Regions from separate parts of the Bacillus lumedeiriae genome, predicted to be linked through region 2. Evidence: riboswitches for the same ligand, from Rfam matches in the RefSeq annotation. Region 2 holds a riboswitch; each other region holds the start of a gene.
What was found. Region 2 has a riboswitch for lysine ahead of QYG89_RS06230 (amino acid permease). Riboswitches for the same ligand answer to the same signal wherever they lie in the genome.

Region 1 (8,273 bases), on a different contig from region 2:
TTTCAAATATTTCTTTAGGGAGATTTTCTTCAACTATATAGCCTCCATCCATAAATAAGACACGATCACCAACTTCACGAGCAAAGCCCATTTCGTGGGTTACAACGACCATTGTCATCCCTTCTTTAGCTAGTTGTTTCATTACTTCTAGCACTTCCCCGACCATTTCTGGATCCAGTGCCGAGGTCGGCTCATCAAAAAGCATTATTTTCGGCTCCATTGCAAGAGCCCTCGCTATAGCGACACGCTGCTTCTGCCCGCCGGACAATGAATCTGGATATACATTTGCTTTCTCTACAAGGCCTACTTTGCGTAAAAGTTCAAGGCCCTTTTCCTTTGCTTTTTGCGCAGGTATATTTCTCACTTTCATAGGAGCAAGCATGATATTTTCAATTACGGTTTTATGTGGAAATAAATTAAATTGCTGAAAGACCATGCCAACTTCGGTTCTTACTTTATTAATGTCTGTTTTCTTGTCAGTTAAATCAAGGCCTTCGATCAAAACATGTCCGCCTGTAATCGATTCAAGCATATTTAAACACCTTAAAAATGTAGACTTTCCTGATCCTGATGGTCCAATAACGACCACCACTTCCTGAGGTTTAATAGCTACATTAATATCTTTTAAAATTTCATTCGTGCCAAATGATTTTTTTAAATGCTTCACTTGAATCATTCTACTGCCAACCTTCTTTCAAGACGATTTAATAAAAGACTCATAGAAGTAGTTAACACAAGATAGATAAGTGCGACTGTGATATACGGCTCCCAGACAATAAAATAATTACCAGCCATTGCACGTCCCCAATACATAAGTTCAGGTGTTGCCACAATTGCTGCAAGGGAGGAATCTTTAATAAGAACAACGAATTCGTTCCCAAGAGGCGGGATCATTCTCTTAAAAGCCTGAGGCAAAATAACATTTTTCATTGCTTGAACATGATTCATACCCAAAGAACGGGATGCTTCCATTTGACCCTTATCAATAGACTGGATTCCAGCTCTAAAAATTTCAGCAATATAGGCTCCTGCATTTAAAGAAAGAGCGATAATTGTGGCTAAAATCCCATTAGTATGTCCAATCAAAAGGGGGACTACCCCAAAATGAACTAAAAATAATTGCACAAATAAAGGGGTTCCACGGAAAAATGTAATATAGCAATGAAAAAGAAATGAAATTGGCTTATTCTTTGACATTTTCCCTAATCCGATTCCTAATCCGAATAATGTCCCAAGTAAAGTCGCTACAATCGATAATCCGATTGTTAACATAGTTCCTTTCAAAAAGAATGGAATGTATTCAGCGATGAGATCAAAGCGAAATCCCATTAACCTACCCCCTAATTAAACTAAAATTGCGTAATACAATTTTTTAGAATTACGCAATTTTAGTTCTCTAATTATTAATGCTATTCTTTTAATGTTTCTAAATCTGGCTGTACCCCAAACCATTTCTCATATATTTTGGCATATGTCCCGTTTTCGATAAGCTTCGTAAGAGCTGCATCAAATTCAGCTTTTAGTGGGCTGCCTTTTTGGAACATCAATCCATAAAATTCATTGTCAAATCCTTCTTTATCTTCAACGACAACAAGTTTTTGATCTGGATTCTTTTTGACATACTCTTCGAGTGTAGCATTGTCAGCAACAGCTGCATCAGCTCCGCCGCTCGTCAATTCCAAAATAACTAGATTATTATTTTCGAATTTTTTAACATTTGGATTGTTTTTCCCAAGAACTTTGTCAATAGCTGCCTGTCCGGATGCTCCGTTTTGAATGGCTACTACTTTGCCTTTTAGGTCAGCTATACTTTTAATATCACTGCCTTCAGGAACTAAAATCTTGTTTGTTGATAGAAAGTAAGGAACTGAAAAATCATAGGTTTGCTTCCGGTCCTCACTGATTGTAATAGCAGATAATCCAAAGTCAGAAATGCCGTCTTTAATCTCAAGAAATAACGGTTCCCATCCTAGATTGACGAATTCATAATCATATCCTGTTTCTTTTGCAAGCTCCACCAATAAATCGGCATCAAATCCTACAATTTTACCGTTTTCAATTGATTCAAATGGCGGATAATGCGCATCTGTTCCAACCTTTAGTTTTTTCTTACCTTCACCAGATGATCCATTACTCTCATTATTTGGCTTATTATTGCTTGCGCTGTCCGTCTGCGTCGGGCTTGTCCCACAAGCCGCTAAAATAAGTGTGAAAACCATGACTAAAGCAAAAAGTGTAATTTTTCTCATCGAGCTACCCCCTAGACATTTTATTTATTTTACAAAAAACAAGAAGTGTAACCATTCGAAGTGAATGCCCCCCTTTAAATAATTATGTGTTTCTAAAGTACCTGAATCACTTGGATGAATTTCCGAATTTTCTGTATTTTCAGATATATGCATTGTACATTTAGACCTATATTTCCGCAACAAAATCTCTTTTGAATTCCTTAGTTGGTTAAAAATATGCTAGAAATGTTGAAAAAATATATGTTTACAAAAAAGAGAAAGTAAGAATCTCTAAAAAATCAAAAAACGGATTAGGCCTGCATTTCTTTGGGCCTAATCCGTTTGATTTATTCTTTGAAACAAATTTAACATGACTTACTTTTGTTCATGTTTAAATCCTTAATAATAAAACGTCTAATCTTTAAAAAATGTTATTTGTTTATGCGCTTTTTCCTTTTTCTACTAATTTCAGTGCTTGTTGCAAGGCATTTTGTTCTTCATCATTTAGAGGAACGATTGGTAAGCGAACATTGCCAACAGGGACTCCGTGTAGATTTAATGCTGCTTTTACAGGTGATGGACTTGGTGCAGCAAATAGTGCTTTGATGATTGGGAGAAGGCTGCGGTGGGCTAGAGCAGACTCTTGAAGTTTCCCATTCTTAAAGTGTTCAATCATCGTTTGCATTTCATTCCCAATAATGTGAGAAGCAACCGAGACCACTCCTATGCCGCCAATCGATAACACTGGTAAAGTTAAACCATCATCACCGCTGTACAATGAAAAATCTTCAGGTGTTTGGCTGATGATTTCAGTCATCGCATCTAAATCGCCGCTTGCGTCTTTAATTGAAACGATATTTGGAATCTTTGCAAGGCGAACGACCGTCTCAACAGACATATTGACAACACTTCGCCCTGGTATATTGTATAGCATGACCGGTAATGACGTGGATTCAGCAATCGCTTTAAAGTGTTGATACAAACCTTCTTGAGATGGCTTGTTATAGTAGGGAACAACGAGCATAATTCCGTCTACCCCGGTTTTTTCCGCAAGCTTCGTTAAACTGATCGAGCCTCTTGTGTCATTGGAGCCAGTACCAGCGATGACAGGAACCCTTCCGTTTACTACTTCAACTACGAATTGGAACAATTTTACTTTTTCTTCCGTCGTTAACGTAGGAGATTCTCCGGTTGTACCGGCTACCACTAAACCGTCCGTTCCGTTGTCAATTAAATAATTGATTAAGTTTTTTGCAGCATTAAAATCAATCTCACCATTTTGATCAAATGGGGTCACCATTGCAGTTAAAATTTGTCCGAAATTCATTACTTCTCCACATCCTTTATCATTTTTATAACATAGAGGGAGAAGGGCAATTAGTAATTAACGCAAAAAAGCAGCAACGGGGCTTCGCTGCTGCAGTAGAAACAATTATGTAATAAAAATTATTTCTGCGCGTAAGATAGCCCTCCATATAGTTTCCTATATGACAATTCTGTATTTATTCAATAACAGAACCAGCTTCAAGAGAAATGAGATTCTTTTCAGCTTCGGCAAATTCCCCTTTTCACAATCGTCATTGGACCTCATTCATCCTCCTATTGTGTACTAATGGTCTTTGCGCCTCTATCCTTACTTCAAAAAAATATTGAAATAAGTAAATATTCAATTGGATTAAATGATATCAGTTTTCTCGCTTGATTACAATGAAAAAAAGCCTTAACTATTGATAATGTTTCGTTATCCTTCTGTGATATCTGTCATCTATTCTTTATCTGTTTGTTCTTTGTATATAAAGTAACTATGATACGATTAAAAATATGAGCTTAATTATTCGTATTATTTAATATAACGTTACAGGAAAAGGGAAAGAGGGAACGTTGTGAACACAGATCAAGCATTTGAGCTGTTAAGGGATGCAGGAGTAACAGAAGATAGGAGCATTCAAACCGTTAAACGATGGCTGCGTGACGGGAAGATTAAATATGAAGGAGGAAAAGGGAATAGAAAAAACGGATACATTATTGACGACACAGATCAAGTACTTGACCTGTTAAAGGATGCAGGAGTAACAGAAAGTATCGGCATTCAAACCATTAGACGCTGGCTGCACGGGGGCAGGATGAAATCCGAGGGGAACAGGAAAATCGAGTCAAGCATGGATGATACACCTTCAAAGCTGTTCACAAATGGTCGTATGGATCAAAATACGGACGAGATCATCCGCCGATTAAAATTAAAAATACAAGCACAAGATAAGCATATAAAAGGAATAGAAGAACTACATGAGGTTGCAAAAAAAGGAGTACTTCAGCAGCGTGATCAGTTGAAAAGAGAAGTTATCGCATTAAAAAATGATGTAAATAAATTACAAAATGAAATAAGGGATTTATTAAAACAAAATATTGAACTGCGCAATGAATGGAGAAAATTAAAAGAAAGTAAAAGAAATAAGTATCATTTCACCTCTACTACTCAATTAAATCATAAAAAGTTAGGGCTTTCAAAAATGGCCGATAATAAAGAAGTAGCAGCGGCATATAAAGGATTATTAAAACTCACTCATCCAGACCGCGGCGGCAATGCAAAGTTATTTCATTACATTAAGACTGACTACGACCATTTTAGAAACAGCATCGAAGGGAAATAACGGTTAATCTTTGAATGTCTTTCATATAAGAATGATTCGTACTTTATATATCCAGATGAAAAGTGCTTGATATTATGTATGCAGCAGCTATTGAATAAGAGTAGGTTCTTTCATAGGCCAGTTTCCCATTACGTTAAAGTAATGGAGAACTGGCCTCTTTTATTATTTTCTAAATTAACTAGCAAAAGAACAGAAATCAACCGCCTAATTTGGCTAATGTGAACAAATAATTATATTTCGTGGCGTGTTTCAGCTCATCTGTAATAATTTCGAATAACATTTGCTGATATACATAACCAGATAAGCATTGCTTGATTTTTCGATAGTTTTCTACAGCGCGGAGCTCCCCAAATAAAGCCGTTCTTAATCCTTCACTATAGCTCTCGGGTTGTTGGAAGGTCTCTTCTTCGGAAGGCGCTATATCTTGCCCTGTGTAACTACGGTAAATAAGTCTAAACATTTGGTTGTGTTTTCTTTCATCATCCCTTATTGTGGCGATCACGTCTTTCGCTTCTTGTGTCGGTGCCATGGCGATTAAGTGCTGATAGAACAGCTCATCTTCTTTTTCCCCTTGAACAGCCTTTTTTACGCGTTCTAACGCTGAGGGCAAACAATGCTGATCCATTCCTTGAGAGAGTGAATTTTGGGGCGGACTGTATTGCCTAAGCGGATAACCGTATGGTAGATACATGAAAAATCCCCCTTGCTTTATATTCATATGGGCAATATATTCACGCTTCCTGCTTTATGTGAGGGATTTATAAAATGTGAATTCAATAAAAATAGACTCATCGTATAAACCGATGTAAATATTTCCTTTATTGATTTAATGATGGAGAGTCCTTTTAAGTTTAGATCATATCAAAATCTTTTTTGAGAAGAGATTGAATGAAAGGGAAGAAAGTAGGGGTTTGTCTTTAACACTAATTACTTTTTTGAATATTATGTAAATAAAAGGCTGTGTTAATGACTATTATTGATTGAAGCGGGAGGCGGGTGCCTGCAGCGGAAGTCAATAGGCGAGTTTAACAAAGCCTAAGTAAAAGGGGGTGAGTGAATATGTATTTAGTTGGTTTCTATTCGCCAAAAGCAAAATCAGGTGTAACGGAGTTGTCTTTATCCATTTATAAATGGCTTAAAAGGAACACGTATTTATCTGCGGCCTTTATTTCTTACGGGACTTTAGAAAAAGAAGAGCCTTCAAATGAGCTTGTTCATGAATTCTCAAAGTTATCATGGGCAGAACAAAAAAGAAAAGTTAAAAAGATGAAGAAAGAATACGATATCATTATATATGATGCATCTAGTCAACTTTCCGAAGGAGTATTAAAACTATTACCGATAGTAGACAGGTTATTTGTCGTTGGTGAAGAACATAAAGATTTTGCAGTTAAACTATATCAAACGATTCAATTTAATAAAATCTTTGATAAAAGCGTAAAAAGTTTTATTTCACAGTTACAAGGAAATAAAACCGCCATTATCCGTGAAAATAAGGAAGGTCGTGTGATTGGCTTTAATTATTCAGAAAAAGAAGCAAATGATATTGGTCAAATGGTCTATACAGATTATGTTACTTATTATTTAGAGATGAAATTTATAGAGAAAAATAAAAAAATCTATAATAAAATTAGAAAAATTCCTAAAGAAGAATTGCACAAAGGCTTATATGAACTAGGGATTGATTTTGAAAAAGCACTGCTCTTTCATAAATTTATTGTTCTGCGGGAAGTGTTAGGTCAGGATTACAACGAAGCACTTGAAAGCCTTTTTCCACTTTTAATTCATTCCTCTTTCGATGAACTATTACAAAAATTTCAAAAAGAATTATATATTATTGCGCAATTTAAAATATAATATATCCACTGATCATTCCTCTAAAGACTCTTCATTTATATTCCTATAGGTAACATATTCAAATCTTTTGCTTTAGGTGATAGATTTATGTCATGCGGAAGAAAAAAGGGACAGACTTCATAGCCCGATGGCTGAGAGGTCTGTCCCTTTTAAATATAAAATTAAGCTGCTTTTTCTTTTTTAATAGAAAGGAGGTATTTTTGTCCTTTTAAGGAGTCGAAGCGGCCTTCCCATTTAGACATAACAACAGCTGCTAAAGAGTTACCCATTACATTTACTACAGTACGTCCCATATCTAGAATACGGTCGATTCCAGCGATGAAGGCGAGTCCTTCTAGTGGAATGCCTACAGATCCTAACGTTGCTAGTAGAACGACGAAGGATACTCCCGGCACACCAGCAATTCCTTTAGATGTAACCATTAATACTAACATTAATGTAATTTGTTGTGTAATACTTAAATCGATTCCATACATTTGGGCGATAAAGATTGCCGCAAGTGCTTGATAAAGAGTAGATCCATCCAAATTAAATGAATAACCGGTAGGAATAACAAAGGAAACGACGTCTTTTGGACAACCGTATTTCTCCATTTTCTCCATTATTTTTGGAAGTACAGTTTCTGAGCTTGAAGTAGAGAAAGCTAAGATGAGTTCGTCTTTTAAGATTTTGACAAGATGAATGACGCTTGTCCCGCACATCTTTGCAATAATACCAAGCACGACAACAACAAAAAAGAGCATGGTAGCGTATACACAAATGAGTAATTTACCGAGTGGAATTAATGACTCGACACCAAATTTTGAAACAGTAACACCAATTAATGCAAATACACCAAATGGAGCAAACTTCATAATTTGATTTGTTACCCAAAACATAGCGTCCGCTGTACCCTGAAAGAAGGCAAGGACCGGTTTTCCTTTTTCACCGATTGCGGCAATACCTAAACCGAACATCACAGCAAAGAAAATGACAGCAAGCATGTCGCCATTCGCTAATGCTTGGATGACATTACTTGGTACGATATTGACAAATGTATCAGCAAAACTGTGGCTCGTTACTTCATTTGTTGTTTCAACATATTGTTGAATATCGCCTTTAGCTAATTTGGACATATCGATGCCTTCTCCAGGCTTGATGATGTTCGCTGCGAGCAAACCGACGACAATGGCAATCGTTGTGACGACTTCAAAATAAAGAATCGTTTTTCCGCCAAGTTTCCCTAGCTTTTTCATATCTCCAGTTCCAGCAACACCAAGAATGAGTGTAGAAATAACGATTGGTACAACAATCATTTTAATTAAACGAATAAAAATATCTCCAATGGGCTGCAAATAAGTTGCAACTGCAGGGTTTCCATAAAAAATTGCGCCTACGGCAATACCTAAGGCTAATCCGACAAGAATTTGGTAAGCTAACCCAAATTTAAACTTTTTCATATAGTCACCTCTCCTTACATACTGAAAACGCTTACTGAATCTATACATCATTATAGGGAGGTGTTATTGAATCCGATAAAATCCGACAAACTTTTTAA
Region 2 (8,273 bases):
TTGGATGCAGAAACATCTATGGGGATTTACCGTGATTATTCTCTTAATGAAGAGATCACGGAAGCAAAAGAAGAATATTTTAAATTTGTCGATCAAGTGAGACAGGAAGACTTTGAATTAGTAGAAGAGCTGCAGAAAGGTCTAGGTTCCAAAGCGTTTGCGAACGGAATCTTTTCTCCTACTGAAAATGCTGAAGTGTACTTTCATCAGCTGATTGAAAAGGCTTTGAAAGGTAAATAACCTATTCGGGCTGTGGATAAACGCTTGCTTTCTTTGTTGTCCATCTATCTGTATATTAGCAAAATAAAACAACGCGGCTATATTTCCGCGTTGTTTTATTTTAATTTCTATACAAGTGATGAGACTTTATCCCGCTTCTCATAAAACTCTTTCAAGAAGCTTTGTTCATACGCATATCCTGCGCGGATGAGTATGTTTTCGTTAAAGGAAGCGGCTGCGAGCTGCAGTCCTGCTGGCAGGCCGTTAGAGGCGAAGCCGGTTGGGATTGATAAAGCAGGCTGACCGGTTAAGTTGAAGACGGACGGATAGCGAATCATCGCATCGAATAATGGTTCTTGTTTGCCGTTGATGTTTATTGTTTCAATACCAATTTTCTGAGCAGTATCCGGCAAGGCCGGTGTGGCTATGACGTCAACCTTCCCGAACAGCTTTTCAAATTGTTCCGTGATTTCAGCCTTTCTTTTTAACGCTTTAATATAATCGAGGGCTGAGAAAGTACGGCTCGCTTCAACGGCGGCACGAACGTCTGCGCCAAACTCGTCGATCTTTGTATTTAAGCTGTTTTCATGAACGAAGCCTGCCTCAGAAATGGCCAGAACGAATATTAGGGAAAGGTCATCCATCGTAAATGGAATATCGATATCAATCAGCACCGCTCCGAGCGATTCAAGGTTATGAAGTGCTTGTTTGTAAAGAGCAGCCGCTTCTGTATCCATTTGCTCGTTAAAATAATTGTTAGGAACACCGACTCTAAGGCCGCGAATGTCTTCCTGTAAGTTTTCTAAGTAAGAACGGCCGGTTAACGCTTCCATCATCATGGCTAGATCATCTACATTTCTCGTAAGGGGTCCAACGTGATCGATCGACCAGGAAATGTTTGTGACACCGGAAGCGTCTACTAAGTTATATGTAGGTTTTAAGCCGACAATGCCGCAAGAAGCCGCTGGAATACGGATCGATCCGCCAGTGTCGGTGCCGATGGATGCAGCGCATAAAGAGGCTGCTACTGCTGCTCCAGACCCGCCGCTTGATCCGCCTGGTGTGTATTCTTTGTTCCATGGATTTTTGACCGGGCCGTAGAATGGGTTGTTTGATGTGATGCCAAATGCATACTCATGCAAGTTCACTTTGCCAAGATTGACTGCTCCTTCTCTTTGAAGGGCACGGACGGCACCAGCGTTAGTATCCGGTACGAAGTTCTCTGCAATTTTTGACCCGCTCGTCGTCCGAATGCCTTTCGTATATAAGTTATCCTTATAAGAAAGCGGAATTCCTTCTAACATGCCTGTGAAGTCATTCGCTAAAAATTTTTTCTCAGAAATCTCTGCTTGTTTTAAAGCTTCATCGGCACATACGGTAATGAAGGCATTTAGGTCTTGGTGCTGATGAATTCTTTCTAAATAAGCCTTTGTTGCTTCTACAGGAGAAAATTCTTTCTTTTCATATCCCATCTTCAGCTCGCGAATCGTTAGGTTTTTCATCATCCATCCTCCTCAAGATTATTGAGTCATCCCCTTCATCTTACCATGGAACGAGTCATAATAAGTGGAATATTGAAATAAGTCAGAAAGTAGAAAGGTTTTTGTTCATTTTCTTGTACATCCGCGATAGTTATATAACAAAGGAGAGATGAATAATGGAAAAGGCTGAACAACAAAACTTGTTTAAAGAAGTAATGGGGAATTATCCGACAGGTGTGACAGTCGTCACTGGAGTAACAAAAGATGGAACACCCGTTGGTCTGACAGTAAATTCATTTGCGTCTGTTTCGCTTGATCCACTGATGGTGCTATGGTCTATTGATCATGGAGTATCCACTATTAAATCGTTTACGGAAGGCGGCAAGTTCGCTGTTCATGTTCTTTCAGGTAATCAGCAGGAGCTATGCAAAACGTTTGCAACGAAAGGGATTGACCGCTTCAGTCAATGTAAATGGGAAATGTCCAAGAGCGGTCTGCCGATTATTGAAGGGGCATTTGGGGTATTGGAGTGCGAAACGTTTCAAGCAGTGGAAGCGGGCGACCATACAGTGTTAATTGGCAAAGTGACGGATATTCATATTCATAAAGAAAAAGAGCCAATGCTTTATCACCGCCGCTTCTTCGGTCCAATTCCAGCTGCGTTTTATAGTGGGAAATAATAGAGAAAGGGGTGTCCTAAAAGTATAACTTTTAAGGGCACCCCTTGTATGGTTCTTTAAACTTGTCCGTTGATTTCCGTTCCATGCGTTTCGCTTTCCCTGCAGGAGTCTTCACGCCTTCCGCTACAACCGCCTCAGTGAAAAATTATCGTTTGAACTTTGTGGGAAAATGGGCATCATCCACTGGAAAACAATAAAAAACGTTGAAGTAAGAAGATGAACTTCTCTCATGTTCACTAAAATGATACATTCATATTAAAAAATTAATCTAAGCAGAGACTGACCCTAAAAAGTCGTTTTTAATGACCTTTTAGGATCAGCTTTTTTGTTTATCAATGTTTTCTTCTTAAATCACAGTCTTGCAATGGAATTAATTTTGTTTTGTATTTTACTTTATAGATGAGCCAAGTGATTAAGAAAAGAGGCAGGCCAATATAAGAAACGAGCACGCCATTCCAATCGATTCCACCGCCTGTAAAGGCTTGGAGGTTTTGTCCCAAAATAACGAAAATACATAGGATCAATGCTAATAAGGGACCGAATGGAAACCATTTTGCCTGGTATGGAAGTTCGTTTACATCGCCGCCTTGAGCAACATAAGCTCTGCGGAAGCGGTAATGGCTAATGGCGATACCGAGCCATGTAACGAATCCAGCCATCCCGGAAGCATTTAACAGCCAGACATAGACAACACCATCTCCAAAGAAAGTCGTTAAAAAGGCAAAACAGCCAATGAACGTTGTGACGATTAAGGCATTCACCGGCACGCCTCTTTTATCTAATTTACCTAAGAACTTTGGTGCCTTTCCATCGCGTGCTAAGTCCCAGAGCATACGAGTGGAGGCGTACATGCCAGAGTTGCCGGCGGATAATACAGAGGTTAAAATGATCGCATTCATAACGGAGGCGGCAAAAGCAAATCCTGCTCGTTCAAATACGAGTGTGAATGGACTGACGGAAACTGCGTCGCTTAATAAACGTTCATCTGTATATGGAAGGATCAGGCCGATCACGAAAATCGCTAAAATATAAAACAGCAGGATACGCCAGAAGACAGAGTTAATTGCTTTTGGAATGGCCTTTTCCGGATTTTCACTTTCTCCAGCCGCTACGCCGAGCAGTTCCGTCCCTTGGAAAGAGAAACCAGCAGCCATAAAGACACCCAAAATAGTAAAGAATCCTCCATTGAACGGTGCATCTTCAATAGTGAAGTTTGTAAAGCCGATCGATTCCCCGCCCATAATTCCAAAAATCATTAAAAATCCAGTAATAATAAAGATAATAACTGTGACCACTTTAATGAGGGCAAACCAAAACTCCGCTTCGCCAAACCCTTTAACTGACATGTAATTAAAGCCAAACATAATGACAAGGGCCAGTGCGCTCCAAATAATAGAAGGGCTTTCAGGGAACCAGAACTTCATAATCAGTACGACTGCAGCAAGTTCTGCAGCAATCGTAATCGCCCAGTTGTACCAGTAATTCCAGCCGATAGCAAAGCCGAATGCCGGATCAACAAACTTTGTTGCATACTCTTTGAATGAGCCTGCAACCGGCATGTAGGCAGCCATTTCCGCAAGACTCGTCATTAAGAAATAAACCATGATCCCGATCGCTGTATACGCGAGCAATGCGCCTCCTGGTCCAGCCGTATGAATGGCTCCGCCGCTCGCTAAAAATATGCCTGTTCCGATGGAGCCTCCGAGGGAGATCATCGCCAGGTGACGTGCTTTAAGTGTTCTTTTTAGTTCGGTTGGGGCTGATGTATTCGCCAATGTTGTACACTCCTTTTCTAGGAAGGAAGACTGAAAGGAAAGATAAAAAAACAGCCGTCGAAAAAGATCGACGGCTGTTTGATCAGTCCGTTTAATCCTTCCGAAGATAGTTCTCCACGTTACATAACGTGACAGTGATGTTCCTGTTCGAAAACATCCCCAGCGTGGATAAACAATGATTGATCCACACTTCGGCAGCCCATCCTTTCAAGCAGAGTCATAAATTTCATTGAATCTCGTCTGTTCTACTTTTATAAGCTGCAGCCTCTATCCCATCGGTGAATGGGAATATTCAATTGATATCAGAATTATAGTTAATTAATTTTGATATTGCAATAGTTATTTTTTTACTTTGTTTTCTTTAGTAAATATATTTTGATAGGTTTCTGAAAGATTGATTTGGAATCACTAATGGCAAGAATGTTATTGTAAAAAAATAATAATGGTTTTTGTTTATTGTCTGTTCTCTTACTCAATCGTAAGTGCCGGGGAATGAAAATGGTTGAAAGACTGAGAAGAAATATCTGGTGTTTGAGCCTTGTTTGCTATTTACAATTTATGTTACATATGATAAGTTTTCGGATGAACCAATCATCCTACAAATTTGAGGTGTGGAAATGAAGATTGAAAAAGCGAATCGAGTTTCGCTTGTGGATCAGGTTGTTTTACAGATGGAAGAGTTAATCGAATCTGGCGTTTGGGAAGTCGGTACTAGGCTGCCGCCGGAAATGGAGTTGATGGAACAGTTTGGTGTGAGCCGCAATACGCTTCGGGAAGCGGTGCGCGCTCTTGTCCATAGCGGACTTTTGCAGACGAGGCAGGGGAGTGGAACCAGCGTTTGTTCATCTAGCATTCTCGGAGCGGTCATTGAACGCCGGCTGTATAAGTCGGATTTACTGGAAACATTAGAAGTCAGGCATGCGCTTGAACGGGAAGCTGCACGGTTAGCGGCGGTCCGCCGGAGTGAAGAAGATGTCCGGCAGCTGCGCATGCATATGGAAGCTTGTCTTCAGGCGAGCCGAGATCAAGATAACCGGGCTTATGCCGAAGCGGATATCCGTCTGCATCAGGCGGTTGCAAATGCAGCTCACAATCGTTTGTTGATCGATTTATATCATCACATGACGGATGCATTGCATTCTTCTGTTCGTAATCTCGTTGAACTGGCTCCTAATATGGATGTCCATCAGCGCATTCATGGCAAGCTTGTAGACGGCATCGTTACGCAAAACGAAGAGCAGGCAGCCGAAGCTGTGAATGAATATATGGCGCATTTAAAAGAAGTATTGACTACTAGTTTGGAGGAATCATAATGGGAGAACCGCAAGTCATTGAATCGTCCCAACAAGCAAAAACAAAAATAAGGTGGCATACGGCCCTTTTGGTCATCGGTATTCTTTTTATCGGTGCAAATCTCAGAGCACCTTTAACTTCAGTCGGTCCGTTAGTGCCGGCAATCCGCGACGGTTTAGGGATATCTAATGCTATCGCTGGTACGATTACAACGGTACCTTTGCTTGCTTTCGCTTTCTTGTCACTGTTTGCTCCACGGCTTTCCCGCCGCTTCGGAATGGAACTGACGCTATTTGTTTCTTTGCTCGTTCTAGCCGCTGGGATAGTGATTCGTTCGTCAGGGGGGGTAAGCACGTTGTTTGCCGGCACAGTGCTGATTGGTTTGGCTATTGCGATCGGGAATGTCTTACTGCCGGGTTTCATCAAACAGCATTTTGCAGAACGCATCGGTGTCATGACGGGCGTGTATTCCGTGTCAATGAACTTATGCGGAGCGATAGCATCAGGTATTAGTGTGCCGCTCTCCTCGATTGCCGGGTTTGGCTGGTCCGGCGCTCTCAGCGTATGGGCCGTATTGGCCGCGATCGCGGTTATTTTGTGGCTTCCGCAATTACGGCATCAGCGAAAGCAAAGTACAGGTGCAGCAGGAACTAGAAAAAGTGGGCGGCTATGGCGTTCACGCCTCGCTTGGCACGTCACGCTATATATGGGGTTACAGTCATTCATGTTTTATGTTGTTATTACGTGGCTGCCGGATATTTTGCAGCAAAAAGGGCTGGATGCGGATGCGGCTGGCTGGATGCTTTCCATTATGCAATTTGCTGTTTTACCGTTTACATTTATCGTTCCGATCTTAGCCGGACGAATGAAAGATCAGCGCGGAATGGCTGTGATTACGTCTGCACTGTTCATCACTGGATATGCTGGTATTTTACTAGACGATGGCTTGCTTCTTCCGTTGTGGATCATTTTCATCGGCATCGGGGCGGGTTCAGCATTCAGTCTATCGATGATGTTCTACACCCTGCGTACAAAAAATGTCCAAGAGGCAGCGCAGTTGTCAGGAATGGCTCAGGCATTTGGTTATCTCCTAGCATCTGTCGGTCCTGTTTTCGTGGGCTGGCTTCATGACTTTACCCACAGCTGGACGATTCCATTAGTTATGCTTGCCGCAGTATCAGCATTCATCTCTGTAGTCGGAATGTCTGCTGGGAAAAAGGGATATGTGACGGATTGACGAGCGGTGCGCATATTTTTATGAATCACGCGCACAAAATGGACGAGAGCGTGCAGAAAGTTTTGATTTCCGCTCATAAAGTTGTAATCGCCGCTCATAAAATGTAAAAATCCACGTATAAAGCATGCCCATTTTTTATATCAAGTTAAAAAAGCTTCCTGTAACCGATGGTTGATCGGCGATGGGAAGCTTTTTTGTGTTCCACTGCTTGCAGCCATGTATCGCCCGTTAAAATAAAGAAAGAGAGCAAAAGCAGTGGAATGGTATAACTAGAAAAGTAGTCTACGGGCCAGCCAAACAGTGACGGGGGAGGACGGTAAATATTTGATTGAGGGTTCATGCAAACTAGACTGTTAATGCAGCAAAGTCGAGAATGAACTTTTCTGCAAAGAAATAATGCCTGTAATATTACTTTGACTGTCATAGTAATATGAAGTATAGTGTAGTTGTAGGAGGGACGTATATGGGTGCGAAGATTTCGTCGGATTTAATTAGAGGCCATACAGATACGATTGTTCTCGGAATTTTAAAGGAAGGGGACAGTTATGGATATGAAATTTATAAAAAAATTATCGAGAAAAGCGAGGGGCAGTATGAATTAAAGGAGGCGACACTTTATTCAAGCTTTAGAAGGCTTGAGCAGGATGGGTGTGTGACTTCTTACTGGGGAAGCGAAACGCAGGGAGGCAGAAGAAAGTATTACAGCATTACCTCCTCTGGTGAAACTCTTTATCAACGAAACCGTGACGATTGGGAATTTACGAAAAGCGTGATCGATAAATTATTATAGAGAGGTTGTGAAATCATGAAGAATCAGGTGAAACAATATATTGAGCAAGTGTTTGCCGATTTTCCCGAATCCGATCAGTTAAAAGAATTAAAGGAAGAAGTGGAAGTGAACCTGCAAGAAAGAATTCAAGAATCGATTCATTCGGGAATGAACGAGGAAGAAGCCTTTCAGAAAGCGATCAGTGAACTTGGAGATGTAACAAAAGTAGCAGAGGATATTAGCGTAAAAGCTAGGTGCGAAGTGATTGATCATATGTATAATAAAAAGCCGCTCCCGAAAGTGCATGTGTTTGGCTATGTTATCAGCGTGGGGATGTTGTTATTTGGTATCATTACCGCACTGCTCGTCCAATTTCAAATGGAAGAGTACTATATCACCATTTCTACTCTATTTCCGTTCGTGCTTATTTCAATCAGTGCACTCGTTTATTTAGGACTCACTCAAGAATCGCAGTATCAATTTGGAATGAAACCAATGCGGGCAGCCGGCTACTCAGCGGCAACGGGGGGACTATTGTTTGGTTTATTTACGTCAGGTATTGTGTATTTTCAAGGAACGACTGGAAATGGAGAATGGATCGCCACTTTGCTGCCGTTCGCCATTCCGTCTATTTGCCTTTACACGTTTCTTGGTCTGACAGAAAAAGACCGGAGTAAACGAAATGAAGAATGGATGAAATACATGGCGAAATATCACGATCCAGAGTATCAAATGATACGCGGCAGTATTTCTGGTGCATTGTGGATCTTTGCCTTTGCTCTATTCTTGATTCTCGGCTTTTCTATCAGTTGGAAGTAC
Region 3 (8,273 bases), on a different contig from region 2:
TAATTTTGAAATGAAACTTGTTAAGCGGGGCATCATCCATCTTAAATTTCCTTTCAGTCATTAGACACGTTCCCTCATTTCCCATATAATTTTTGGTTATGTCTTTTAAAAGAATATGAACTTACTAGAATTAACCGGACGGCTGCTCTATCTTGCTTGATCTATCGCTATCATCTAATGACAGACTGTCCTTGAGATCAGATGTATGCGATTACATTTAGGTCATCACTTTGTCCCGCCATTATATAAATCCCATTTAACCTTTTAACATTTCGTTAAGTTCAATTAGTCATCCATCTCAGCCCCTTTTTTGTTTGTTATAAAACGAATGAGAAAACACCCCCATAAACACATTCTCAAAAAAGACGTTGTTCTTTTTATGAACGTGTTCTTTAATTGATAATATTCATAATAGTCAAAAAATATTTCTTTGTCAATTTTAAATTAACCACCCAGCCATTTAGCGCATCATATAGACAGACTGCTCCCCACTTATAGGGACATCATTAGGAATATGCCAATATACAGCGTTAAGAAAACCCCAATATAAAAAGCCCAATTTCTCAGGATTAAAATTGAGAAATTGGGCTTTTGGGTTCTCCTCCGTTTTAGGATAGATATGGCATAGAACTCTATTTTTATGACTAAGCGAACACGGAGGTCGAGCTCACTAAAGAGGAAAAACAAAAAATTCTAGGGACGTGAGGAAAGAGGAATACGCTAATTTACCGCCATCACAAATTTGGCAGATCAGTTATTTTAGAATCTGGCTTTTACTTCATGTTGCAGAAACAAGATATGAAGAAGCATTGAGGGCAAAACAAAAGACAAGCGAAGCACGATCGAGAAAAGAGAATGAATCGATCATCATCCGTAAATATTAGCCCTTTGACAGCTTTTGTGCCACTTCCTTAATATATCTTACGGTTATCTCTATCGCTTCTTCTTTTTTATAACTGCTCCTGTTATTCAAGAGTGTCGACATCATACCTTTCCATAGAAGGATGATCATATTATTTACATCTTCTATATGTTCAGAGCGGATATCATGCTTCTTCTCAATCTCTAAAAACATCTTGTTTCTTTTACCTAGGTTAGGCTCAAAGAGTGTAGGCTTGATTTCATCTGGTATCCCAATTAACTCACTGGGATATACAGAATAATAATGCTTAAGTAATTCATCAGGTTTTTCACCTAAATCTTCTATAAAGAGGGCATAATATATTTCAGGTTTAGAAAATGAATATTTACAAAAACATTCCCATGATACAATATATTTATCTAAGTAACTCTCTTCTTTACTCATATATACATTAACTTCGTGTACATAATCCTTAACGAGCTTCATTGAAGCAAAAAATAAAAGGTGCGACAGATCTTTAAAATAATTATAAATGGTGGACGTAGTATAGCCTGCTCTCTCTGCAACCTTTCGTGCAGTAACATTTTTAATCCCTTCTTCTTCGATAATTTGAACAGCTGCGTCAACAAAATATTGATACATTCTATTTACCTGTATTTGTTTACGTTTCGTGGCCATTTCTCTTCTCCTCAATTTTGCAAATATTGTGAGTTTATTATACAAGTTTATATGGATATGTACAAAACCTCCTATTTTTCATAACCTTTTTATATTTACTTTGCTACTGGCATGCTTCAATTACAAAAATAAAAGGACATGAACTCGAGTACTATCCCAAGTCCATGTCCTATAAAATACCTTCTTAATACATTGTTATTAATCACAAATTACGAATGCTTGGCGGCAGCTTTTTAAATCCTTTTGTCGTAATCAGCGCATAGATCAAGCCGATGACCATCCAGATTAAGCCTACTTTTAACGTCATTGGTGACAAGTTAATAAATAGATAGAAACAGATTAAAAAACCTAAGCCCGGAATGAGTAAATAACGGAAAAATTTCTTTTCTTTTTTACGAAAATAGTAATACACGATGACAGATAAGTTCACAAACATAAACCCAGTGAGACCGCCAAAGTTCATTAATTCTGCAACAAAATTTATTGGCAGGACAATCGCTCCAACAATACTCATGCTGCACATTAATAAAATATTATTGATCGGTGTTTTATATTTAGGATGTAGACGTGTAAAGAATTTTTTCGGCAATACTTCATCACGCCCCATGCTAAACATTAAACGTGAAGCACTCGCTTGACCTGTTAAACCCGCTGTCAAAGATGACACGATAATAGCTACTGTGTACAGTGTCGCAAGAATTGCACCGCCTGCTGCTTTCGCAACATCAAATAATGCTGTATCTGCTGAGCTAAAACTGTTTACATCCGGCCATACAAGCTGGGCAACGTAAGCTTGCACGATAAAAATCACCCCGCCGATTAAGCAGGAAAGAATGGCCGCTTTCCAAATATCATCTTTGGGATTTACAGCTTCTTCAGATAAGGTTGTAATAGAATCAAAACCTAAAAATGAGAAACATGCCATCGCCGCACCTGAAATAATGGCGGTCATGACAAACTTTTCGCTTTGAAAGAACGGAGTAATCGATACTAGTGCGGATGCACCGTCCCCACCTACAATTGTTTTTATACAAAAAATCACAAATACAACAACAACTATTCCCATAAACAATACTAATAGCTGGTTCGTTTTCGCTGCCATTGCAATTCCAAGAATATTTACTGTTGTAATAATACCAGCAATGATCAATACCCATATCCAATAAGGAATAGATGGAACTAATGCATTAGCATAGGACCCGCCTACCATAAAGACAATTAACGGTACTAGTACATAGTCCATAAACATGGCCCAGCCGGCAAAAAAACCTAAATGTGGATGAATGGCACGTTGTGTATACGTATACGTAGATCCGGAAATAGGAAATGCAGCAGCCATCCTTCCATAACTATAGGCAGAAAACATCATTGCCACCATGGCGATTAAATAAGCTAGTGGCAGCATACCGCCTGTTGACTGTGCTGCAAAGCCATATATATAAGCGGGCGCAATGGGCGTCATAAAAGCAATTCCGTAAATCACCAAATCCTTCAGAGTCAAGACACGCTTGAAATGAGAAGCCGAACTGACGTGATGTGAATTCATTTGTACATTACTCATTTAAAAGGATTCCTCTCTATCTTTGAACGACTGCACGTTGTTCCATTTCCTCTGAAATGAGTTGAATGGTTTCGTCGGTGCTCATTACTTGGCAATATATTTGGTTCATAATCATGATTTCTGCATCATGTAATTGTTGTGTAGCAGCAGCACACGCATCTTCTACTAAAATCACTTCAAAACCAGCATCGGCTAAGCTGCGAACCGTCGAAGCAACACATTGGTCTGTGACAACCCCTGTACATACAATTGTTTCAATGCCCATGTTTCGAAGTAAAAACTCATAGTTTGTACCGCTTAACACACTATCTGTTGTTTTATTTACTACGATTTCATCCTCTAATGGTTTTAATTCATCAACCATTTCCGCACCTGGATCACCGATTGGCAATAAAATGTTATTCCATCCCGGGCGGCGCTGTACCGGAGAACGGTCACGTCCATCCTTGTGATGACAGGCAATACGTCCGAAAGTGACTTCTAATTGATTAGCACGGAAAAAGTCTAGTAGTTTTTTATTGTTTGGAATCGCTACGTGATCAATGCGATCAAAGAAATACTCCCATTTATCGAACATTCCCTTTTCTCTTGCAATTTGAGCATCCAATCCATCACGGCTAATAAATTGATTCTGCATATCAACGATTAAAAGTGCTGTTTTTTCCGGATCTAATTTCATTTTCCCTTCATCAGTTGGAATAAATTCGTAATAAAGTGTTTGTTGATTTTCCATAATAATCTCCTTCGTGTTAGCCTTTACAAGCTGTATTTTTTTAAAAATAAAAGGCGATGTTAATGACTAGTGTTGATGCTGTCCTTTTGTTGATTGAAGCGGAAAGCGAGCGCCCCGGCAAAAATCAACAGGTAAGTTTAACAAAGCCTAATAAAAAAAGAGATTCCCCGTTTATACTAGGGAATCTCTTGATGGCAATAAAAAAGACTATATACCTTCTCCGAGATAGAACCCGGAAATCGATGTAGTCATTCCAAATTCCTCACCCTTTTATCTCTTTTTGAGATAGCACAACTTAATAAATCGGGAAATTTATTAAGACAGTTCTGTAATTATTCATTACAGACCCAATACATAATGGCGAGAACTCATTACATACTTCGGCGATATTTCCTTCTGCATAGCTTCTTCATCTTCTCGGACTCCACTAAGCACTAATAAATATCGCGCCTCTACCTCACAGTCATAAGCAGTGAGGCTATTAAATTATAGGAATAATTATATAATTATAACTATTCAAATGTCAAACCTATATTTTCATAGACTAAAACTTGTTTCATTGAATTAAGAAAGTTATATTCATAAATTTTATATTATTCCACAAAATCAATGTCATTGTTTTGCTAGGTAAATAAATAGGATTAGGTATTTATTAAGTATAAGATTAGGAGTATGATAATAGGTAAAAAGGAAAGAGGGCATCATATGGATTCAACATTCTCACCAGCAAGAACAACCAAAACAAAAACGAAAACCATTGTTATCAATGCGCTTTTCATCACATTAACCCTTGTAGCCACCATGTTTATCAACATAAGACTCCCAATCATGGGAAATGGAGGCCTCATCCATCTCGGTAACGTGCCTCTTTTTATAGCCGCTTTCGTTTTTGGCAAAAGAACAGGAGCGATCGCAGGCGCCTTTGGAATGGGCCTCTTTGATCTTCTCTCTGGCTGGACAGTTTGGGCGCCGTTTACATTCGTCATCGTAGGTACGATGGGCTTCGCAGCTGGTCTTATAGCCGAGAAGGCACCCGGCAAAAGAGCAGTCGTATACACACTTGCGATTGTCGCTGCACTCATTATAAAAATCGTAGGCTACTATTTTACTGAAGTCATTCTTTATAGTAACTGGATACAGCCATTCGGCTCCATCCCAGGCAACGTGATGCAAGTTGTTCTAGCTGGAATCATTGTTTTACCGCTTGTAGGACGCTTAAAGAAAATTTCCGGAAAATAGAGAAAAAGAAGAAACGTGCTTCTAGTGCAGATTCACTAGGGGCACGTTTCTTCTTTTCATACTCAAACGCCATTAAGATATTTCCAAACAAAGATACGAGATAAAGCATTCAATATCCTTTTCTAAGCCAATACTCTTCCCACTCTTTATACCGATGATTCCTCTGACCCTGATCATAATCAATGATGGCACGACTAGGGTCAATCCAGCGAATCATTTGATTTTGATAGAAATAGAAACGATTTTCAATTCTGCCTTTATAAAAAAAGATAAAGAAAAGCGTTTCGGTATCATCATAATAATATTCCATTGAGCCTTCTGGTGTTATTTCAATCACTTTCTTAATGATCCCCCGGCTATTTCTAAACACTTGCTTTTTATGCCCCTCCATTGAGAGGGTGTCTCGTTTAGTCATAGAGGAAATTTGACTATTAATAGCGTTATATTCGGCTCTTATATTCTTAATGATGGGCTCAACTTCACCTGGATGTACTGTTGTGGTCTCTTCTTCTTGATTCAATGAGTAAAGTGTTGGGTTGCCGTATATAATCTTTGTGACAGGTGACTCCATTTGACTAGGAGAATAAAAGATAAGTTCTGAGTCCTCTGAAGCATAATATAAATAAAACAATCCGTCTTTATCCTTTCCCTGTTCAAAACTTACATGTTCATCCCCATCACCTAAGGCTTTTTTGATTTCCTGAAAATTATATTTCGAAGAATGAACAGGCTTTAATTCTGCAGCATAATTCAAGCCGTTATTTGGAGAAATAGTATAAATGACGTCCTCATACTCCAGCAAAATATCCTCATTGCGGACATATTCTTTTAATGGTTTACCAAATTGGCGGATTAATTCATCTTTTGATGTACCAATCTGTAAAATCCCCATTAAATTACCAGTACTCAATTCTTCTAAAAGATGAAAATCCGGTAAGGTATGCAGTTTGGGATCTGTCGCATGTGTCGTTTTATTCGTATCGGATTTTGGAGGCGTACTATTCTTGCCCACTGGCACTTCCTCTTCCTCATTATGTTGAACTGAATCCTTCACTGCGCCGGGTTCTTTTTTTCCATCAGCCATCAGATAAACGCCTAAGATAAGAAAAACGATACCTACCGTGGAAAAAATAGCAATAATCACTCCCTTCACAGTTTTTCTTCTCGTTCCTTTTAAAACAGTTCTATTTTCTTCTGATTCCTTTGAACTAGTATTTAAAAGCGGCGGCGGGTGGGGAATCACAAATTTTGTCCCACACATTGTACAGAAGGTCTGTCCTTCCTTTACACTTTCACCGCACTTTGTACAAATTGGCATCATTCTTCCTCTCCTTTACGGCACTCAGACAGCGATCATACGGCCAAATAGATCTAGTTCTATTTTATCAATTTATGGTGAATTTTTCATTAATAGAACAGATACACTGCCATGTTTGAAATGGATCCCCAAATAGGAAAAAGACTTCCCACAAAAAGTGAGAAGCCTTTTTCAATAGAATAACAGAACATGCATTCCACATTCATATACGCTTAATCTTTGAGATGCTGCATTTAGGTTACAGCTTCAAAAAATCAGCACTCTCTTATAATGCGCCTTCGCTCGTTGTCTGTAACGGCGATTTTCCGCTTAGACGAAGCGCCTTCTCTGTTGAAGCATGAATTTCGTTGAATAGTTCTGGGTTTTCCGCTAGTTTCATGCCATAAGAAGGAATCATTTCTTTGATTTTTGGTTCCCACTCTTTGGTATATTCTGGGAAGCACTTGTTGATTACTTCAAGCATAACGTGAACAGCTGTAGAAGCACCTGGAGAAGCACCAAGTAATGCAGCAACCGAGCCGTCAGCAGCACTAACTACTTCCGTACCAAACTGAAGTGTGCCTTTGCCGCCAGCTTCAGTGTCCTTAATTACTTGTACACGCTGACCCGCTACCACGATATCCCAATCTTCGCTTTTAGCATTAGGAACGAATTCTCGCAACTCTTCAATACGCTGCTCTTTAGACAGCATTAATTGTTGGACCAGGTATTTTGTTAATGCCATGTTTTTTGCGCCTGCCGCTAACATAGTGAAGAGATTATTCGGTTTGATGGAAGCGAATAAATCCAGGTTAGAACCAGTTTTTAGGAACTTTGGTGAGAAGCCGGCAAACGGTCCAAACAGCAATGATTTTTTGTTGTCAATATATCGTGTATCAAGATGCGGAACAGACATCGGAGGGGCACCAACGGCAGCTTTGCCGTACACTTTTGCATGATGCTGTTCTACAATCTCTGGATTGTTACATGCTAGGAATAGTCCACTTACTGGGAATCCTCCGATATGTTTACTTTCAGGAATACCCGTTTTTTGTAATAAAAGCAAGCTTCCGCCGCCTCCGCCGATAAAGACAAACTTTGCCGCATGACGTTCAACTTGACCGCTGGCATTACGCACTTTTAATTCCCATAAGCCGTCACTCGTGCGTTTCATATCATCCACCTTATGTTGATAGTGGACATCGACACCCTGATCTTTTAAGTGATCAAACAACATACGTGTTAACGCGCCAAAGTTGACGTCCGTTCCAGAGTCAATTTTCGTTGCCGCGATAGGCGTTTGTGATGTACGGCCATCCATAATAACTGGAATCCACTCTTTTAGTTTTTCCGGTTCATCAGAAAATTCCATTCCTTTGAACAAGGTATGATCCGAAAGCGCCTCAAACCGCTTTTTTAAAAACTTCACATTTTGTTCGCCTTGTACTAAACTTATGTGAGGCAATGGCATAATAAAGTCTTGCGGATTACGGATTAGATTGTTATTTACAAGGTGAGACCAAAATTGTGTTGAAACGTGAAACTGTTCATTAACATTGATCGCTTTAGTAATATCTATAGAGCCATCTGATTTTTGAGGAGTATAGTTAAGTTCACACAGTGCAGCATGCCCTGTTCCTGCATTATTCCATTCGTTAGAGCTTTCCTCTCCCGCTTCGTCAAGCTTCTCGAATACTTTAATTTTCCAGTCGGGTGCCAATTCCTTCAGGAGTGTACCTAGCGTTGCACTCATGATTCCAGCACCAATTAAGATAACGTCTGTTTTAGTTTGTAGGCTACTCATCTTTACCATCCTTATGTCCTAAGATCTGCAGAAAGGATGTAGGCGCTCCTTCTTAGGCATCACAAGCAAGCCAAGGCGCGACCTGATCACACACCTTTT
Region 4 (8,273 bases), on a different contig from region 2:
GCACGCGTACAGACATCACCAAGAATCATAAATGTAGCTGTTCGTCTAACAGCCCAGCACTCATGAATATTCGGGCATTTCGCTTCTTCACAAACAGTATGAAGATTCTTCTCCCTCATCATTTTCTTTAAGCCTGTATAGTTTTCATTCGTGTTTAATTTTATTTTTAACCAATCTGGTTTACGCAAATGTTCTTCTTTCTTGCTCATTTCTTCATCTCCCATCATTCTGCTTCAGCAAAAACAAAGTCCTCTAATAAAAACATTATTCTGTAGCCAATGTATCACAGTCAATATTTTAACACAACTTTTGTTCTTTTCATGATTTTCAACTGTTTTTCTGCATGAAACCAGCGTAATTCCACACAATAAGCAAAGAATCAAAAAAGGGAGAGAAACCTATTGCAAAAGTTGATTTGGCTTCTATTTATCATTTTCTTTTTCATGGTTTCACCTGTTCAAGCGGCAGATCCGAAAAAAGACGAGCAAATGTATAAAGAACGGATGGAATTGTTCAAAAAAATGGAAACAGTCACATCTATTCCCTGGTACTACTTTGCCGGCATAGATCAATATGAAAGAAACCTGCGTTTCGTCCGGAAAGACTTGCCTGAACCTGAGAACATTTCCATTTATATTTCTGAAAATAAATGGGCCGGTCTATTAAACCCTAATCAGGAGGATACGAATCCAGTTACCATTGCAGCCTTTCATGGCGTCGGCACTGACGGCGATGGAGACGGTAAAGCGGATCGGCTGAGCAGTGAAGATGTTCTCGCTGCGATCGGTAATTACCTTCTTACTTACGGGACAGATCACGATAACATTAAAATCGGTCTTTGGCGTTACTACGGCCGCGACAAAGCGGTCAGCATCATCATTGGAAATGCAAAGATGTATAAAGCATTCGGAAAACTCGATCTTCAGAAAAAAGTATTTCCCCTTCCCCATAATTTTAATTATTCCTTTAACAACACATGGGGAGATGCACGCGGCTGGGGCGGACGCCGAATTCATGAAGGAACAGACATTTTCGCCAATTACAGTGTGCCTGTGCGCTCGACCTCTTACGGCATTGTAGAAATGAAAGGATGGAATCGATATGGCGGCTGGCGGGTTGGCATTCGCGACATCAACAACACATATCACTATTACGCACATTTAAACGGATTCGCAAAAGATTTAATACTTGGCCAGACTGTGGAACCAGGTACAGTCATCGGCGGAGTAGGAAGCACTGGATACGGTCCACCCGGCACATCCGGAAAATTCCCTCCCCACCTGCACTACGGTATGTACAAAGACAACGGACGCACTGAATGGTCATTTGACCCTTATCCGCATTTAAAGCAATGGGAAAGAAACGAAAGAATGGAAAGAAACAAGCGTTCACCTTAGTTGAAAGGACAATTCAAGGGAGCAGACCGCCATCTGGCTGCTCCCGACTGTAATTTGAAAAATTGTTGATCGTATGCTAATCAATCTCGACCGTAAATTAAGGTAGTGCAACTGCATTTTAGTTGATTCCGATCGTATATCCAACAATCATGACCGTAAGTACAGATTGGCAGCCGCAACAAAAAGAAGTGTCCTAAAAGCTAAGCTTTTAGGACACTTCTTTCTTTAACTTTGTTTTGCTTCTTTGGCTTTTTTCACCGCATGAGCGATACTTGCAGCTAGGCCGCCCCAAATAATTACTATTCCTGTAATCATCATTGTAATTGCGCTGCCGTCCATTATCGCACCTCCTTTTTAGTAGAAGGCCCATCAAGCATGCCTGCTTTCCATCGTTTCATATACATAAAAATGATGCCTATGACCATTGCGCCTACTGCGACTGTCCACCCGTACGTATTTACAAAGCTTTGTGGATAGCCACTGTAAGGTGCTGCAAGATTTTGACGAATATTATCAAACATCATGTAGCCGAGGACAAGCGGTGTGACAATACTTAAACAAATTTTCCACCATACACCGAGCCGAATATCAGATACGGAATCCGCGTAGCTTTTTAACGGGTCCAATTGCTTGAATACCCATGCAATGAGAATGACCTCTACGAGTCCAGCGAAAGCAACACCGAAGTTGTTAATGAAATAATCGACTGTATCAAGAAGGTTCAATCCGCCCCTTGTAGCGTAAATAATAGAAATCAACGCCGCAAGTCCGCCGCCGATTAAGACAGACTTTGTACGGGACACATTAAATTTCTCTTGTACACCCGCTACGAATGTCTCGACAATGGAAATAAGGGACGTGAATCCTGCTAGTACTAGAGAACCGAAGAACAGGATACCGAATAATTCCCTTGCAAACGGAAACTCATTAATAATCTGTGGAAAAACAGAAAAGGCTAATATGACTCCGCTGCTGACCACTTCATCTACGCTTACCCCTTGCTGCATAGCCATAAAGCCAAGAGCGGAGAAGACACCGAAACCAGCAAGCAATTCGAAAGCTGAGTTACTGAATCCTGTAATAAATGCATTGTTCGTAATATCGGATTTTTTTGGAAGATAACTAGAATACGTAACCATAATAGCAAAACCAATCGACAAGCTGAAGAAAATTTGACCGTAAGCCGCAATCCAAACCTTTCCATTCATTAACTGCGACCATTCCGGTTTAAAGAATGCATTTAATCCGTTCACAGCTCCTTCAAGCGTCAGAGCACGGATCACGATAATTAAGAATAAGAACACGAGCAATGGAATCATAACTTTTGTCGCTTTTTCGATCCCTCTTTTAACACCGGCAACTAATACACCGAGAGTCACAATCCACACGACGGCAAGTGAAACGAGTATTTGCGGAACGACTCCACCGAATACCCCCGCATCTGCCAGCTGCAAATAATCAGACAATAAGAACGTTTGCGGGTCTTTGCCCCAAGATAATTTAAAAGAAAAAACCGTATACGATAAGGCCCAGCCAATAATAACTGAATAATAAGTAGCGATCACGAATGAAATAGCAATTTGCCACCACCCGAGCCATTCCGCATTTTTGTTCATACGGGCAAAAGATAACGGGCTCGATCCGCGGTATTTGTGGCCAATCGTAAACTCTAAGATAAGCAATGGAATCCCAGCTGTAAGCAAGGCGAATAAGTATGGCAGGAAAAAGGCGCCTCCTCCATTTTCATAGGCAACTGCCGGAAAACGCCAAATGTTGCCCAAGCCAATAGCAGAGCCGACAGCTGCAAAAATAAAACCAGCTCTGGAACCAAACATAGGACGCTGCTGATCCACATAAATCCCTCCTGTTTCGCCTCTTAAAGAGACAGTATTTTCAAAAAATTCTTAATGCGTCTTACTCATTATAAATGGGAGAAGTTAATTAGTAAACTATTTTTTATTTTATGAAAATAACTTTTTATTCCAAAATTCCGACCGATTCTCTTTGTTTCTTCATCCTCTCCCACAATAAACTTTATATGCATATCATTTATATATTATTCATAGAAAGAGTTTTTCCCTTTTAAAAAAGAACGCCGGCAATAGCCGGCGTTTAACGTTTATGACTCCATTGTCGATTTTAGTGAATGATTCCGCTTCATGATTAAAGTGACAGCGGCTAACAATCCAAGCGTCACAGCAAGTGAGAGCCACGTATTGTGAAGAAAACCTAACATTAAAAAGCCGATCCCTGCAACCCCAGCTGATAGCAGAGCATACGGAATTTGCGTCACAACGTGATCGATATGATGGCTTCCTGCTCCCGTAGATGACAAAATGGTCGTATCCGAAATTGGTGAACAGTGATCACCAAATACGGCGCCGGCTAACACAGCCGCCATGGCCGGCAGGATAAGCGATACATCCGAAACAGCCGCAATTTCCCCGGCAATCGGAAGCAAAATTCCGAAAGATCCCCATGAAGTACCGGTAGAAAAAGCCATGATCCCCGCTACGATAAATAAAATAAATGGAAGCAAACCAACATTCATATTCGATTGTTGAACAAGACCAGCTAAATACGTGCCTGTTCCAAGGTCACCAATGAGAGTAACGATCGTCCAGGCAAAAAATAAAATATAGACAGCTGGAAGCATGGATTTGATCCCTTCCCATACACCGATGCCGAATACATTTTTATTGACGCCATGTAAAACGAAACTCTGCCTCAGGAACATAGCAATCGCAACAGCAAGACCGATTAAACCACCATACAACAATGACTTAGAGACGTCGGTATTTTCAAAGATTTTTAAAATCGTTACATGGCCTTCCGTCGCCTTTCCCCCCGTCCACATCATTGCAGATATAGTTCCGATAATCAATGCAATGATCGGCCAGACAAGATCACCAACTGTTCCCGTCGTGCTCACAGGCAAATCTTCCTTTAATTCTCCCGGTGCTTCACGATCAGGAGGCATCACTTCTCCCAATACAACCGCCCGCTCTTCATGTGTTTTCATCGGTCCGAAATCAAACTGCATCCAAGCAGTCAAAAACACGAGACCAAGCGCCGCCCACACGTAGAAATTCATTGGAATCATTTGAATAAATGCAGAAAAAGCGCTGTATTCAGTCACTTCATGAGCAGCAAGAACGGTACCGAGAATACCGATAATGTATGCTCCCCAACTCGAAACTGGCGACACGACACAAACAGGTGCTGATGTCGAATCGATAATATAGGCAAGCTTTGCACGAGAGACACGCTGACGGTCGGTAATCGGCCGAGAAATCTGCCCCACTGCTAAAGCATTAAAATAGTCATCAATAAATATAAGAATCCCAAGAAGGGCAGACATGATTTGAGCGCCAGCACGTGTTTTTACCCGCTGGACAGCCCATTCACCAAACGCACGGCTTCCACCGGAAATGTTAATAAAGGCTGTAATGACCCCTAAGAGCAGCAAGAAAATAATAATATATATATTCCACGTACTCCATTCTCCATCTGCGTAAATATTACCTGAAAACGCTCCCCACATAATACGGAACGTTTCGCCAACTTGGAAGTTTGCCAGCAGCAATGCTGAAGCAAAGACCCCAGCCCCTAACGAAAGAAGGACGCGCTTCGTTAAGATGACCATAACAATGGCTAAAACTGGCGGAATTAATGAAAAAATTGTGTTTTCCATGATGTTCTCCTCCCCCGATGCTGCATAAGAATGAGCTTTAAACAGATGCTGAAAATAAAAAAAGTAATGATAGAGAAAACTATCATTACTTTTTGTAACGCAAGTCAATTCTCCATCGCGATCTGTAGCTCCCTATTGCAAACGAGTTCTTTACAATAAGAGTGTTATCCTTATTCAAGATAACCCCAATCCCAAAAAGGATGACACCTTTTTGGCACTTCGGCAAAATCACCTTTCAACCGCGGTCTTTGTTGTCATCCTCACGCTGTTTACTCATCAATTTTGCAGCCTCTACCCCACCGGATTTTGATAAGGTTTATTTAATTTACTACTCAAATACTATCAATTATTCCTCCCTTTGCCAAGCCCTATTTCTTTGAAGGCCATTCGATAGAAGGCGACATTCCTCCGCCGCTGTTATAAAAATCCGGAACATCGCCATGAATCATTCCCATCGCTACTGGAATATCCTGCGTAACTGTCGTCATTTCAGTGGCGAACGGCACAATAATCTGCACATTCACTTTTACTTCAATAAATACTTCTACATACGCATTATTAATGCCATATGGCTTAATGTTTGATTTTATATTAGATGTGACCTCACCGATTGCATGAAAGCGAACCGGAATTTTTGGACCCAAGTTTCCAAGTAAAGCATTGTTCGTTACTTGCCCAAGCGGAACATAGTAGACAATGCCTTCCGCTTTCTCTTCTTCCTCTGTTTCAATCTCTACATCAGACCATAGTTCCAATGCTTGTAGATTTCCCTTCTCTGCCTCTTTTAAGTTTAGCTGAACAAGGTTAGTCGTTTCAGCCATCACCCGGTTAATAATTTTTGCATTTAGCTTCGTTGTAGAAGGGTTGTTTGGATCAGCTTCAATAATATCGTTAATATCCATCACACTGGCGACTTTTTTATTAATTGCCTTGTTAATCACCATCGCAGCAATTTTCTTCGTTTCAGCATGAGCATAGCCAATCAATGTTGGCTTAACATTTTTATTGATGATAAATAGGCTCGCAGCAGTTGAAAAAGTAAATAAGACAAGAGTAATTAAAAACACGTAGCGCAGAGGGAGCGGCCCTCTCTTAGATCTCCACCTTTTTTGTGCAGCCAAAAAAATCCCTCCTTCTTTAGCTAATGTATGCTAAAAAAAGAAAGGATCATGCAATAAAGTTTATTCTTCCAGGTGAAAGTCAAGGTGAAGAAGCTTCCACTCCATCACATCACGCAAAAATTCCGGCATAAAATGGTTTTTTACCGGTGCGCGATAAATTTGCGGAAAAAACTGTCCATACGCAAACATATCAACCGTAGCCAGCTTGTACAGTTTATCATTTTCAATCTCTATTCCATCAATTGTAAATAAGTAGCGGTCCATGTCGATACCTAACCGATCATACACAAAGCGACCCATCACTTGTCCCCTAAAACCAAGCCCTTTGATCACCATATGAGGCCATTTATCATCTGTCGTCTGCTTTAATATTTCCCTCAGCTCCGTCCCTGAAAGTTCAATGAGACATGGGTTAATCGGATGAGGAAGCACCTTGTGAATATCATATTTCGTCACGGTGCCGCTCTCCAATCCTCCTAAGAGAAGACCAGCATTTAAAAAGGCGCCGTCCGCTCCACACCATTCTCTTAGTCCTTCACAAAGAATCCCTGGAAGCTGTGAAGGGGCGAACCAATCGCTCGAAAGCGGAGCAGGCAAAGAGATGACCGGCTGACTAAGCGACTGCTTTCCTTCTTTTATGTACTTATCAATTTCCATTTGTTCGTCCACTGGTGCCGATAACTCTTCCGCTGTTTTATAGACACGTGCTTTTTTAGCTATGATTTGCTTCGTTTCTGTATCTACTTCAATCATGACGTGACCGACGTAATAGCCGAACCGGCCAGCAGCGGCCAGCAGTGTTCCATCGACTTCTTTGCCTTCGTGAAGCAGATGGTGGGTATGAGCCCCAAGCACAACGTCTGCTTCGGGAATTTCATGCGCAATACGTTCATCTTCATGAATGCCTAGATGAGAAAGAATCACAATAATATCCGCTTCTTTGCTTAATTCCTTTACTTGTGCATTTAACTCTTCAACAGGCGGAGACAATTTCCAGCCAAGCTGTTCATATGCTCCTGAAAAAAAAGCTGTAGCCCCAGTGATCCCCATTTTCATTCCATTAGGCAAATCAAATAAACAAGAAGGAGCAGCCCACTTTGGACGCTCACCGCTATCGTAGAAAAGATTGGCCAATGCGACCGGAAACAGAGCATTCTCATATAAAATATCGAGTCCTTCTCTCGGCAAAGTGATTCCCTCATTATTTCCAATGGTCACGGCATCATAGCCTGCTTCATTTAACAATGCAATGTTTCCTTTACCAAGTGTACCCTCGGTCATTGGATGCGAGCGGTCAACATAATCACCAATATCAAAGATGAATACACTTTCTCCTGCTTCCTCATGCCATCTTTTCCGTTTTTTCAAAAAACCGCGGATCCGCGGCCAATTTTCAAAATGGCTGTGCAAGTCATTTGTATGATAAATGTGAATGGTTTCCTTTAGGCTTTCTCTTCGTTCCATCCACAGCCCTCCTTAAAATAAATCAAGCTGTCGTGAGGCTAGATTTTCGTATTCCAAGCCAGCTAATTCAATAAACTGCTTAGCATTATCAGCGGCATCTCCGCCTGAGTTGTTATTAAACAGCATATAGACTTGCTTACTTTGCTTTTGAAGCTCTTTAGTAAAGTCGATCCATTGATTTAATTCATTTTTATTGTAGCGGTATAGATAACGCACGTCCCGCCAGTTTTTATTCCCCTGCTTGCGCCAGCCCTGTCTGTTGCGGCCATGCAGGCGCACAAGTGTTTTTTCCGGATCTGTCGCTTGTAAAATAATGGGGACAGAGCCTTCTCCAGCCTGCGGTTCATCGCAAACGGTATGAATCCATTTTTCCTTTTCCAAAAACGTCATCGTTTTTTCTAAAAAGGCGGCCGAATACCATGACTGATGACGGAATTCAACAGCAAGCGGCAGATTCCCCATCCGCTCCTTGCAATAACGCAAATACTCGACATTCTTGCGCTGGCAGTCGAACCACGGCGGAAACTGAAACAATACCATGGCTAGCTTGCCCGCTTCCTTCATCGGGGCCAGCGATTCAATAAAGGCTTGAAACAT

Region 1: linked by a shared signal. The riboswitch ahead of dapA (4-hydroxy-tetrahydrodipicolinate synthase) and the one ahead of QYG89_RS06230 (amino acid permease) in region 2 are both predicted to bind lysine.
Region 3: linked by a shared signal. The riboswitch ahead of QYG89_RS10120 (cysteine hydrolase family protein) and the one ahead of QYG89_RS06230 (amino acid permease) in region 2 are both predicted to bind lysine.
Region 4: linked by a shared signal. The riboswitch ahead of QYG89_RS12665 (Na+/H+ antiporter NhaC family protein) and the one ahead of QYG89_RS06230 (amino acid permease) in region 2 are both predicted to bind lysine.

Annotation. Positions count from the first base shown of each region.
Region 1 covers NZ_JAUIYO010000007.1:95,321-103,593, forward strand. The annotation lists gene QYG89_RS10900 (amino acid ABC transporter ATP-binding protein) at 1-676, opposite strand, end outside; gene QYG89_RS10905 (amino acid ABC transporter permease) at 673-1,329, opposite strand; gene QYG89_RS10910 (basic amino acid ABC transporter substrate-binding protein) at 1,410-2,249, opposite strand; gene dapA (4-hydroxy-tetrahydrodipicolinate synthase) at 2,668-3,555, opposite strand; lysine riboswitch at 3,685-3,866, opposite strand; gene QYG89_RS10920 (hypothetical protein) at 4,112-4,879, shown strand; gene QYG89_RS10925 (ferritin-like domain-containing protein) at 5,076-5,570, opposite strand; gene QYG89_RS10930 (hypothetical protein) at 5,939-6,736, shown strand; gene QYG89_RS10935 (cation:dicarboxylate symporter family transporter) at 6,898-8,175, opposite strand.
Region 2 covers NZ_JAUIYO010000003.1:11,934-20,206, reverse strand. The annotation lists gene QYG89_RS06245 (aromatic ring-hydroxylating oxygenase subunit alpha) at 1-240, shown strand, start outside; gene QYG89_RS06240 (amidase) at 348-1,724, opposite strand; gene QYG89_RS06235 (flavin reductase family protein) at 1,877-2,380, shown strand; gene QYG89_RS06230 (amino acid permease) at 2,713-4,155, opposite strand; lysine riboswitch at 4,255-4,433, opposite strand; gene QYG89_RS06225 (FadR/GntR family transcriptional regulator) at 4,773-5,468, shown strand; gene QYG89_RS06220 (CynX/NimT family MFS transporter) at 5,468-6,685, shown strand; gene QYG89_RS06215 (PadR family transcriptional regulator) at 7,149-7,475, shown strand; gene QYG89_RS06210 (permease prefix domain 1-containing protein) at 7,491-8,273, shown strand, end outside.
Region 3 covers NZ_JAUIYO010000006.1:107,740-116,012, forward strand. The annotation lists gene QYG89_RS10105 (MFS transporter) at 1-61, opposite strand, end outside; gene QYG89_RS10110 (TetR/AcrR family transcriptional regulator) at 881-1,540, opposite strand; gene QYG89_RS10115 (APC family permease) at 1,743-3,101, opposite strand; gene QYG89_RS10120 (cysteine hydrolase family protein) at 3,118-3,834, opposite strand; lysine riboswitch at 4,113-4,297, opposite strand; gene QYG89_RS10125 (ECF transporter S component) at 4,540-5,073, shown strand; gene QYG89_RS10130 (hypothetical protein) at 5,183-6,226, opposite strand; partial or broken gene QYG89_RS10135 (zinc-ribbon domain-containing protein) at 6,323-6,394, opposite strand; gene QYG89_RS10140 (malate:quinone oxidoreductase) at 6,657-8,174, opposite strand.
Region 4 covers NZ_JAUIYO010000011.1:32,058-40,330, reverse strand. The annotation lists gene lipA (lipoyl synthase) at 1-209, opposite strand, end outside; gene QYG89_RS12680 (M23 family metallopeptidase) at 444-1,397, shown strand; gene QYG89_RS12675 (methionine/alanine import family NSS transporter small subunit) at 1,623-1,736, opposite strand; gene QYG89_RS12670 (sodium-dependent transporter) at 1,736-3,232, opposite strand; gene QYG89_RS12665 (Na+/H+ antiporter NhaC family protein) at 3,517-5,091, opposite strand; lysine riboswitch at 5,209-5,393, opposite strand; gene yunB (sporulation protein YunB) at 5,460-6,212, opposite strand; gene QYG89_RS12655 (bifunctional metallophosphatase/5'-nucleotidase) at 6,273-7,676, opposite strand; gene QYG89_RS12650 (DUF72 domain-containing protein) at 7,689-8,273, opposite strand, start outside.